Regions from separate parts of the Pseudomonas sp. m6p genome, predicted to be linked through region 1. Evidence: predicted binding sites of a transcription regulator. Region 1 holds the regulator's gene; each other region holds the start of a gene.

Region 1 (3,275 bases):
TCCGAGAAGCGCTTGAGCAGCGTTTCTTCGTCGGCATCCAGATACAACACATCGCACTGGATGTGCCGGGCACGGACTTCTTCAAGCAGTTCGGGGAAACGCGACAGGTGGCTCGGCAGATTGCGTGCATCGATCGACACGGCCACCAGCGGCTGGGCCAGCTCGGTATGAATCAGGGCGCGTTCGGCGAGTTCCGGCAGCAGGCCGGCCGGCAGGTTGTCGATGCAGTAGTAGCCGTTGTCCTCAAGGACATCCAGGGCAGTACTTTTACCCGAGCCGGAGCGGCCGCTGACGATGATCAAACGCATGATTAATGACCGTTCTGCTCGCTCAGGACGACCTGATACAAGGCTTCGTTACTCGGTGCGCTGCGCAGTTTTTCGCGCACTTCCTTGCGATCGAGCATGCTGGCGATCTGGCGCAGTAATTCCAGGTGAGCATCGGTGGCCGCTTCCGGGACCAGCAGGACAAACAGCAAGTCAACCGGAGCGCCGTCGATGGCATCGAAATCGATGGGGGCATCAAGGTGCATCAATGCGCTGATAGGCGCTTCGCAGCCTTTGAGGCGACAGTGGGGAATGGCGATGCCGTTGCCGAAACCGGTGGAACCGAGTTTCTCACGGGCGATCAGCGCATCGAACACATCCTGCATGGCCAGATCCGGCACTTCTTTATGGATGAGGTTGGCAATCTGTTCGAGGGCTTTCTTTTTACTGCCGCCCGGCACGTTCACCAGGGAACGGCCGGGGGTCAGGATACTTTCAAGTCGGATCATGGGTTGGGGGTGTTAACGACCGGTTGCGCCCTGGAGGAGGCTCTGGGTCTTTTCCTTATGCTTTTTGAGTTGGCGATCCAGCTTGTCGGTCAGTGAGTCGATCGCAGCATACATGTCGGTATCTTCTGCGTTGGCGACCACTTCGCTGCCGGGAATATGCAAGGTGGCTTCGATTTTCTGCTTGAGCTTTTCGACGCACATCGTGACCTGCACGTTGGTGATCTTGTCGAAATGGCGCTCCAATCGTTCGAGTTTCTCGTTGATGTAGGTGCGCAGAGGTTCGGTCACTTCCAGTTGGTGTCCACTGATGTTGACTTGCATACAGCTTCTCCTTCGTTGCCAGTGCATAAAGCGGCAGGCCGGATAGCCTGCCACTGGAACGCTGTAACGTGGCTTACATCAACCGCTTGCGTTCGCTCGAAGGCGCGATCCCGAGGGATTCGCGGTACTTGGCGACGGTGCGGCGAGCCACCTGAATGCCTTGTGCCTCCAGTAAACCAGCGATCTTGCTGTCACTCAATGGCTTTTTCTGATTTTCCGCCGCGACCAGTTTTTTGATGATCGCGCGGATCGCCGTGGAGGAGCATTCACCGCCTTCAGAGGTGCTGACGTGGCTGGAGAAAAAGTATTTCAGTTCATAAATGCCCCGAGGGGTATGCATGAATTTCTGCGTGGTGACCCGGGAAATCGTCGATTCGTGCATGCCGACCGCCTCGGCGATGTCATGCAGGACCAACGGTTTCATGGCTTCATCGCCGTATTCCAGGAAGCCGCGCTGATGCTCGACGATCTGGGTGGCCACCTTCATCAGGGTTTCGTTGCGGCTTTGCAGGCTCTTGATGAACCAGCGTGCCTCTTGCAACTGGTTGCGCATGAAGGTGTTGTCGGCGCTGGTGTCGGCGCGTCGCACGAAGCCGGCATACTGCGCATTGACCCGCAGACGAGGCACCGACTCCTGATTCAGCTCGACCAGCCAGCGTTCGTTGTCCTTGCGCACAATCACGTCAGGCACCACGTACTCGGCTTCGGTGGATTCGATCTGTGAACCCGGGCGCGGATTGAGGCTCTGCACCAGTTCGATGACCTGACGCAGCTCGTCTTCCTTGAGCTTCATGCGTCGCATCAGCTGGCTGTAGTCGCGACTGCCAAGCAGATCGATGTAATCGCTGACCAGACGCTTGGCCTCGTTCAGCCAAGGAGTCTTGGCCGGGAGCTGACGCAGTTGCAGCAACAGGCATTCGCCGAGGTTGCGTGCGCCGATGCCGGCGGGTTCGAACTGCTGGATGCGATGCAGGACGGCTTCGATCTCGTCCAGCTCGATGTCGAGTTCCGGATCAAAGGCGTCGAGAATTTCTTCGAGGGTTTCGTCGAGGTAGCCCTGATTGTTGATGCAATCGATCAGGGTCACGGCGATCAGGCGGTCGGTGTCGGACATCGGCGCCAGGTTCAGTTGCCACAGCAGATGGCTTTGCAGGCTTTCCCCGGCGGAGGTGCGGGTGGTGAAGTCCCACTCATCGTCATCGCTGCTGGGCAGGCTGCTGGCGCTGGTCTGGTAGACGTCTTCCCAGGCGGTATCAACGGGCAATTCGTTAGGAATGCGCTCGTTCCATTCGCCTTCCTCCAGGTTGTCCACCGTCGGGGCGGTTTCCTGATAGGAAGGTTCCTGAATCTCGGTGTTGGTTTTTTGTTCGGCGTTGTCGGCCAATGGATCGGAGTTGTCGAAGTCGTCGCCTTCTTCCTGGCGCTCGAGCATCGGATTGGATTCCAGGGCCTCCTGGATTTCCTGTTGCAGGTCCAGGGTCGACAATTGGAGCAGGCGGATGGCCTGTTGCAGCTGCGGTGTCATCGTCAGCTGCTGGCCCATTCTCAAGACTAGCGATGGTTTCATGGCAGGGGCTTAACACCTTATTCGCCGGCGCGCATGCGCCATCCACTACAGGGCGCCGAAGCGCCAAACTTAAGCAAATTATATGCCTGAAACTGTCGTGTTTGCCTAGAGCGCTGTAACAATAAAGCGTATAAAAAAAGCGCTTCAGCGTTACAGCACCCGGACGGCTGGCCGAATGCGCTCGCGCTTTAGAGGCGGAACTCGTGGCCCAGGTACACTTCCTTCACCAGATCGTTGGCAAGGATGGTTGCCGCATCGCCTTCAGCGATCAGTTGACCGTCGTTGACGATGTAGGCGGTCTCGCAGATATCCAGCGTCTCACGCACGTTGTGGTCGGTGATCAGCACACCGATGCCCTTGGCCTTGAGGTGATGGATGATCTGCTTGATGTCGCCGACCGAGATCGGGTCGACACCGGCGAACGGTTCGTCGAGCAGGATGAATTTCGGGGCGGTCGCCAGGGCGCGGGCGATTTCCACCCGACGGCGTTCACCACCGGACAGGCTCATGCCGAGGTTGTCTCGGATGTGGCTGATATGGAACTCCTGCAGCAGGCTTTCCAGCTCCTTGCGACGGCCGGCCTTGTCGAGTTCCTGACGGGTCTCGAGGATG
Region 2 (3,275 bases), 2.9 Mb from region 1:
CGCAAGCAGGTCACGCGTTGCCTGCAGACGGTCGGGGTCGAAGTGGTGGCGCTGAACGACGGCAAGCAGGCACTGGATTACCTGCGCAAGCTGGTCGATGAGGGCAAGAAGCCGGAAGAAGAGTTCCTGATGATGATTTCCGACATCGAGATGCCGGAGATGGACGGGTACACCCTGACGGCGGAAATCCGCAGCGATCCACGCATGCAAAAGCTTCATATCATCCTGCATACTTCGTTGTCGGGGGTATTCAATCAGGCGATGGTCAAGAAAGTCGGTGCCGATGACTTCCTGGCCAAATTCCGTCCTGATGACCTGGCATCCCGGGTAGTCGACCGGATCAAAGCAGCAGATATCAGCTAGGGGCCTTCTGCCCCTGGCGGTCAACACGATTTAAGAGGCGGCATCATTGTCTACGGGTAATTTGGATTTCGAACAGTTCCGGGTCTTCCTGGAAAAAGCCTGTGGCATTTTGCTCGGTGAAAACAAGCAGTACCTGGTCTCGAGCCGTCTCAACAAACTGATGGAGCAGCAAGGCATCAAGTCCCTGGGTGAGCTGGTACAGCGCATCCAGACCCAGCCGCGCAGCGGTTTGCGCGAGCAGGTGGTCGATGCCATGACGACCAACGAAACCCTGTGGTTTCGCGACACCTATCCGTTTGAAGTCTTGAAGAACAAGGTGCTGCCCGAGGCGATCAAGGCCAGCCCCAACCAGCGTCTGCGGATCTGGTCGGCGGCATGCTCGTCGGGTCAGGAACCGTATTCGCTGTCGATGTCGATCGACGAGTTCGAGCGCAGCAACCTTGGTCAGTTGAAGATGGGCGTGCAGATCGTTGCCACCGACCTGTCCGGCAGCATGCTGACCAACTGCAAGACCGGCGAGTACGACAGCCTGGCCATCGGTCGCGGTCTGTCCGCTGATCGCCTGCAGCGCTACTTCGACCCGAAAGGGCCGGGGCGCTGGGTGATCAAGGCGCCGATCAAGAACCGGGTGGAATTCCGTTCGTTCAACCTGCTCGACAGCTACGCCAGTCTGGGCAAGTTCGACATCGTGTTCTGCCGCAACGTGCTGATCTACTTCTCCGCCGAGGTGAAGAAAGACATCCTGTTGCGTATTCACAGCACGCTGAAGCCGGGCGGCTATCTGTTCCTTGGCGCGTCCGAAGCGCTGAACGGTTTGCCGGATCATTACCAGATGGTTCAGTGCAGTCCGGGGATCATTTACCAGGCGAAGTGAAACAAAGCATCAGGCATACAAAATCGGGAGCCCCAAGGGCTCCCTTTTTTATGCCTGATGCTTTGTTTCATGTAGGAGCTGCCGAAGGCTGCGATCTTTTGATCCTGTTTTGAAGGATCAAGATCAAAAGATCGCAGCCTTCGGCAGCTCCTACAGGGAGAGGTGTTAACAGGACGAAGCGGCAGAAAAGCGGCAGGCAGCGGAAACCGGTTGCCGCTTTTCTGGCATTGCCGCTTTGCCGATTCCCCGCAAAGCCCCGGTTTACCTGGGTTTTTGTGTTTGGCACGGCGCTTGCTAAAGCTCAGGTACGAAAAACCGCTCACCCGAAGGTTCCCGACATGAGCATCAGCTTCGATAAAGCGCTCGGCATTCACGAAAAGGCATTGGGTTTCCGTGCCCAGCGCGCTGAAGTGCTGGCCAACAACATCGCCAACGCCGATACCCCGAACTACAAGGCTCGGGATCTGGACTTCTCCAAAGTGCTCGAAGCACAGAGCCAGAAAAACGCCAACGGCACCATCGCCCTGAACATGACCAACAGCCGTCACATCGAAGCTGAAGGCCTGGGCAATGGCGACGAGTCGCTGATGTATCGCACGCCGATGCAGCCTTCGATTGACCAGAACACCGTGGATGCTCAGCTGGAACAGTCCAACTACGCGGAAAACGCCGTGGGCTTCCAGGCCAGCTTCACCCTGCTCAACAGCAAATTCAAAGGGCTGGTATCGGCCCTGCGCGGAGAGTAATCCATGTCCCTGTCCAGCGTTTTCAACATTGCCGGCAGCGGCATGAGCGCACAAACCACACGTCTGAACACCGTGGCGTCGAACATCGCCAACGCCGAAACCGTTTCGTCGAGCATCGACCAGACCTACCGCGCCCGTCACCCGGTGTTCGCCACCATGTTTCAGGGCGGCCAGAACAGCGGCAGCAACTCGCTGTTCCAGAGCCAGGACGCCGCAGGGCAGGGCGTGCAGGTACTTGGCGTGGTCGAAGACCAGAGCAACCTCGAAGCACGCTACGAGCCGAACCATCCGGCCGCTGACGCCAAGGGCTACGTGTACTACCCGAACGTCAACGTGGTGGAAGAAATGGCTGACATGATTTCCGCGAGCCGGTCGTTCCAGACCAACGCCGAAATGATGAACACCGCCAAAACCATGATGCAGAAGGTACTGACCCTCGGTCAGTAATAAGGGGCGACTGCCATGAGTGTTTCCGATACCACCAGCAGCCTGAGCATGAATGACATCCTGGCGAACTCCTCGAAGAAAACGAGCAGTACGACCACTGATGGCATTGCCTCGGCCACCAACAGCTCCACCGGCGGCCAAGCCCTGGGCAAGGATGCGTTCCTGCAATTGCTGGTCACCCAGTTGAAAAACCAGAACCCGCTCGACCCGCAGGACAACAGCGCCTTTGTTGCGCAGCTGGCGCAGTTCAGCAGCCTTGAGGGCATCACCACCCTCAACAGCACCGTCAGCTCGCTGGCCGGCAATTACAACTCGTCGCAGGCACTGCAGGCGTCGTCGCTGGTCGGTCGCAACGTGATCGTGCAGACCAACACCGTTCAACTGGACGACCCGAGCAAAGGCATGACCGGTTCGGTCACCGTTCCATCGTCGATTGCCGGCGGCACCGTCAGCATTACCGACAGCAGCGGCGCGGTCGTTCGCACCCTCGATCTGGGCAGTCGCGCCGCAGGCAGCGCGAGCTTCACCTGGGACGGCAAGGACAAGGACGGCAACCTGGTGAAGACCGGTACCTATACCGTCAAGGCCAACGCCTCGATCAATGGCACCTCGACCGATATGGCGACCTACCTGCCAGCCACGGTCAACAGCGTGACGATCAGCCAGACCGGTGGCGAGTTGATGCTCAACCTGTCCGGCAAGGGCACCGTCGCCCTGTCCAAAGTACAAACCATTGGTATATAGAGCCGACTAACCGGCACAAAGGAGTGGAATATGTCTTTCAATATCGGCCTTAGCGGTCTCTATGCAGCCAACAAACAACTGGACGTGACCGGCAACAACAT
Region 3 (3,275 bases), 640 kb from region 1:
GAGCGCGCACAAAAAAGGCCTCCCGAAGGAGGCCTCTTTCTGTCACGCCGCGCAGCGCGGCGCTACCGGATCAGCAGCTGTAGTACAGCTCATATTCCAGTGGGTGTACGAAGGTACGGACCTTGATTTCTTCTTCGGATTTCAGCGCGATGTAAGCGTCGATGAAGTCGTCGGAGAATACGCCGCCCTTGGTCAGGAACGCACGGCCCTTGTCCAGCTCTTCCAGGGCTTCTTTCAGGCTGCCGCAAACTTGTGGGATCTCTTTCGCCTCTTCAGGCGGCAGGTCATACAGGTTTTTGTCAGCGGCATCGCCTGGGTGGATCTTGTTCTGGATGCCGTCCAGGCCGGCCATCAGCAGTGCTGCGAAAGCCAGGTACGGGTTGGCAGCCGGATCCGGGAAGCGAGCTTCGATACGACGGCCGCGTGGGCTGTTGACGTAAGGAATACGGATCGAGGCGGAACGGTTGCGAGCCGAGTAGGCCAGCATTACTGGCGCTTCGAAACCTGGCACCAGACGCTTGTAGGAGTTGGTGGCCGGGTTGGTGAAGCCGTTCAGGGCCTTACCGTGTTTGATGATACCGCCGATGAAGTACAGGGCGGTTTCGGACAGGCCGGCATAACCTTCGCCAGCGAAGGTGTTCTTGCCGTCTTTGGCGATGGACATGTGTACGTGCATGCCCGAGCCGTTGTCGCCGTACAGTGGCTTCGGCATGAAGGTCGCAGTGCGGCCGTAAGCGTCGGCAACGTTGTGGACAACGTATTTCAGGGTCTGAACTTCGTCAGCTTTTTTCACCAGGGTGTTGAACTTGACACCGATTTCGTTCTGACCGGCAGTCGCCACTTCGTGGTGGTGAACTTCAACGGTCTGGCCCATCTCTTCCAGTGCGTTGCACATGGCAGTGCGGATTTCGTGGTCGTGGTCGAACGGCGGAACCGGGAAATAGCCGCCTTTGATACCAGGACGGTGGCCTTTGTTGCCGCCTTCGATGTCCTGGTCGGACATCCACGAACCTTGCTCGGAGTAGATTTTGAACATCGAGCCGGAGATGTCGGACTTGAACTTCACTTCGTCGAAGATGAAGAATTCTGGTTCTGGACCGGCGAAGACGGTGTCACCGATACCGGTGGTCTTCAGGTATTCCTCGGCGCGGTGCGCGATGGCGCGCGGGTCGCGATCGTAACCTTGCATGGTCGAAGGTTCGATGATGTCGCAAACCAGGATCAGGGTCGCGTCTTCGGTGAACGGGTCGAGTACGGCAGTATCGTCGTCCGGCAGCAGGATCATGTCGGAGGCTTCGATGCCTTTCCAGCCAGCGATGGAGGAACCGTCGAACATCTTGCCGACTTCGAAGAAGTCGTCTTCCAGCGCATCGCGAGCCGGCATGGTCACGTGGTGCTGAGTGCCTTTGGTGTCCGTGAAGCGCAGATCAATCCACTTGACGTCATGATCTTTGATGAGTTGAACCGACTTCGACATAGTGTCCTCCGGGTGGCTTAGGGCTTGGTAGTGGATGCCCTTAATTTGGGTGATGCCGGCGCAGATACTCTGCCAAGGCAACCTGCCTCACAAGGGAGCAAATTGCATGCCAGTGCCCCAGCATGGGTTTTTTGCCCCAATTTCACGCTTTCAAAGCAAGAAAGCGCCATAAAGGCGAAATTATCGCCCCTTAATGTAGCGCTTCAAATCAGAAATGACCCGTTTTGGTGCAAGTGAAACCTTCTGCATATTAACTGGTTAAACCTTGAGCAATTTCCGCTATAATCCGCGCCCCCCTTTTTCGGCTGGCCCTGCGCGCGCTGTTTTCATGAAACTAATCGTAAAAGTCTTCCCCGAGATCACCATCAAAAGCCGCCCTGTCCGGATGCGTTTCATCCGCCAGCTGGCCAAGAACATCCGCGCCGTGCTCCGCGATCTGGACCCGGCCGTGGTGGTGAACGGTGTGTGGGACAATCTCGAGCTGGAAACCCGCGTTACTGACCCCAAAGCCTTGAAAGAGATGGGCGAGCGCCTCACTTGTACTCCCGGTGTCGCGCACTTTCTGCAGATCGACGAATACCCGCTGGGCGACTTCGACGACATCACCGAGAAGTGCAAACAACACTACGGCGATGTGCTGGCCGGGAAGATTTTCTCGGTGCGCTGCAAACGTGCAGGCAAGCATCCGTTCAGCTCGATGGACGTCGAAAAATACGTCGGCAGCAAGCTGCGTCGTGAGTGCGGTGCCGCCGGAATCGACCTCAAAGACCCGGAAATCGAAGTTCGCATCGAAGTTCGCGACCAACGGTTGTTTGTCATCCACAGCCAGCACAACGGCATCGGCGGTTACCCGCTCGGCGCCCTGGAGCAGACGCTGGTACTGATGTCCGGCGGCTTTGACTCGACGGTTGCCGCGTACCAGATCATGCGCCGCGGCCTGATGGCGCATTTCTGCTTCTTCAATCTGGGCGGACGTGCCCACGAATTGGGCGTGATGGAAGTCGCGCATTTCATCTGGAAGAAGTACGGCAGCTCGCAACGCGTGCTATTTGTCAGTGTTCCGTTCGAAGAAGTGTTGGGCGAAATTCTCGGCAAAGTCGATAACAGTCATATGGGCGTCGTATTGAAGCGTATGATGTTGCGCGCATCGTCGGCCATTGCCGACCGGCTGCACATCGACGCGCTGGTCACCGGCGAAGCGATTTCCCAGGTATCGAGCCAGACGCTGCCGAACCTGTCGGTGATCGACTGCGTGACCGACAAACTGGTCCTGCGCCCGCTGATCGTCGCGCACAAGCAGGACATCATCGACACGGCCAACGAGATCGGCACCGCCGATTTCGCCCGGCACATGCCGGAGTACTGCGGGGTCATCTCGGTCAATCCGAAGACCGCCGCCAAGCGCCACCGTGTTGAGCACGAAGAGAAAGAATTCGACATGGCGGTCCTCGAGCGTGCGCTCGAAAACGCCAAACTGGTGCCGATCGATCGAGTGATCGACGAATTGGGCCAGGACTTGCAGATCGAAGAAGTCGGCGAAGCGCTGGCCGGTCAGATCGTCATCGACATCCGTCACCCGGATGCGGCCGAGGATGACCCACTGGAACTCGCCGGCATAGAAGTACAGACGATGCCGTTCTATGCAGTGAACGCTCGTTTCAAGGAGCTGGATCCGACTCGCCAGTACCTGCTGTATTGCGACAAAGGCGTGATGAGTCGCCTGCATGCTCACCATTTGCTCAGTGAGGGGCATGCCAATGTGCGCGTTTATCGACCGAGCTAAGTGCCCGGGGCTGTT

The links. The regulator sigma-54, encoded in region 1, starts transcription at its own class of promoters, with help from an activator protein. The targets are predictions, from matches to a motif close to ANTGGCATNNANNTTGCTNT.
Region 2: a site for sigma-54 is predicted at 1,516-1,535, ahead of flgB (flagellar basal body rod protein FlgB). Genes of this name have one in related genera too.
Region 3: a site for sigma-54 is predicted at 1,572-1,591, ahead of glnA (glutamate--ammonia ligase). Genes of this name have one in related genera too.

The regions. Positions count from the first base shown of each region.
Region 1 covers NZ_CM147084.1:183,508-186,782, forward strand. The annotation lists gene rapZ (RNase adapter RapZ) at 1-308, opposite strand, end outside; gene ptsN (PTS IIA-like nitrogen regulatory protein PtsN) at 311-775, opposite strand; gene hpf (ribosome hibernation-promoting factor, HPF/YfiA family) at 788-1,096, opposite strand; gene ACYZUM_RS00810 (RNA polymerase factor sigma-54) at 1,170-2,663, opposite strand; gene lptB (LPS export ABC transporter ATP-binding protein) at 2,852-3,275, opposite strand, start outside.
Region 2 covers NZ_CM147084.1:4,029,888-4,033,162, reverse strand. The annotation lists gene ACYZUM_RS18300 (chemotaxis protein CheV) at 1-363, shown strand, start outside; gene cheR (protein-glutamate O-methyltransferase CheR) at 410-1,237, shown strand; gene flgB (flagellar basal body rod protein FlgB) at 1,576-1,983, shown strand; gene flgC (flagellar basal body rod protein FlgC) at 1,987-2,430, shown strand; gene flgD (flagellar hook assembly protein FlgD) at 2,446-3,174, shown strand; gene flgE (flagellar hook protein FlgE) at 3,205-3,275, shown strand, end outside.
Region 3 covers NZ_CM147084.1:6,289,615-6,292,889, forward strand. The annotation lists gene glnA (glutamate--ammonia ligase) at 71-1,477, opposite strand; gene thiI (tRNA uracil 4-sulfurtransferase ThiI) at 1,806-3,260, shown strand.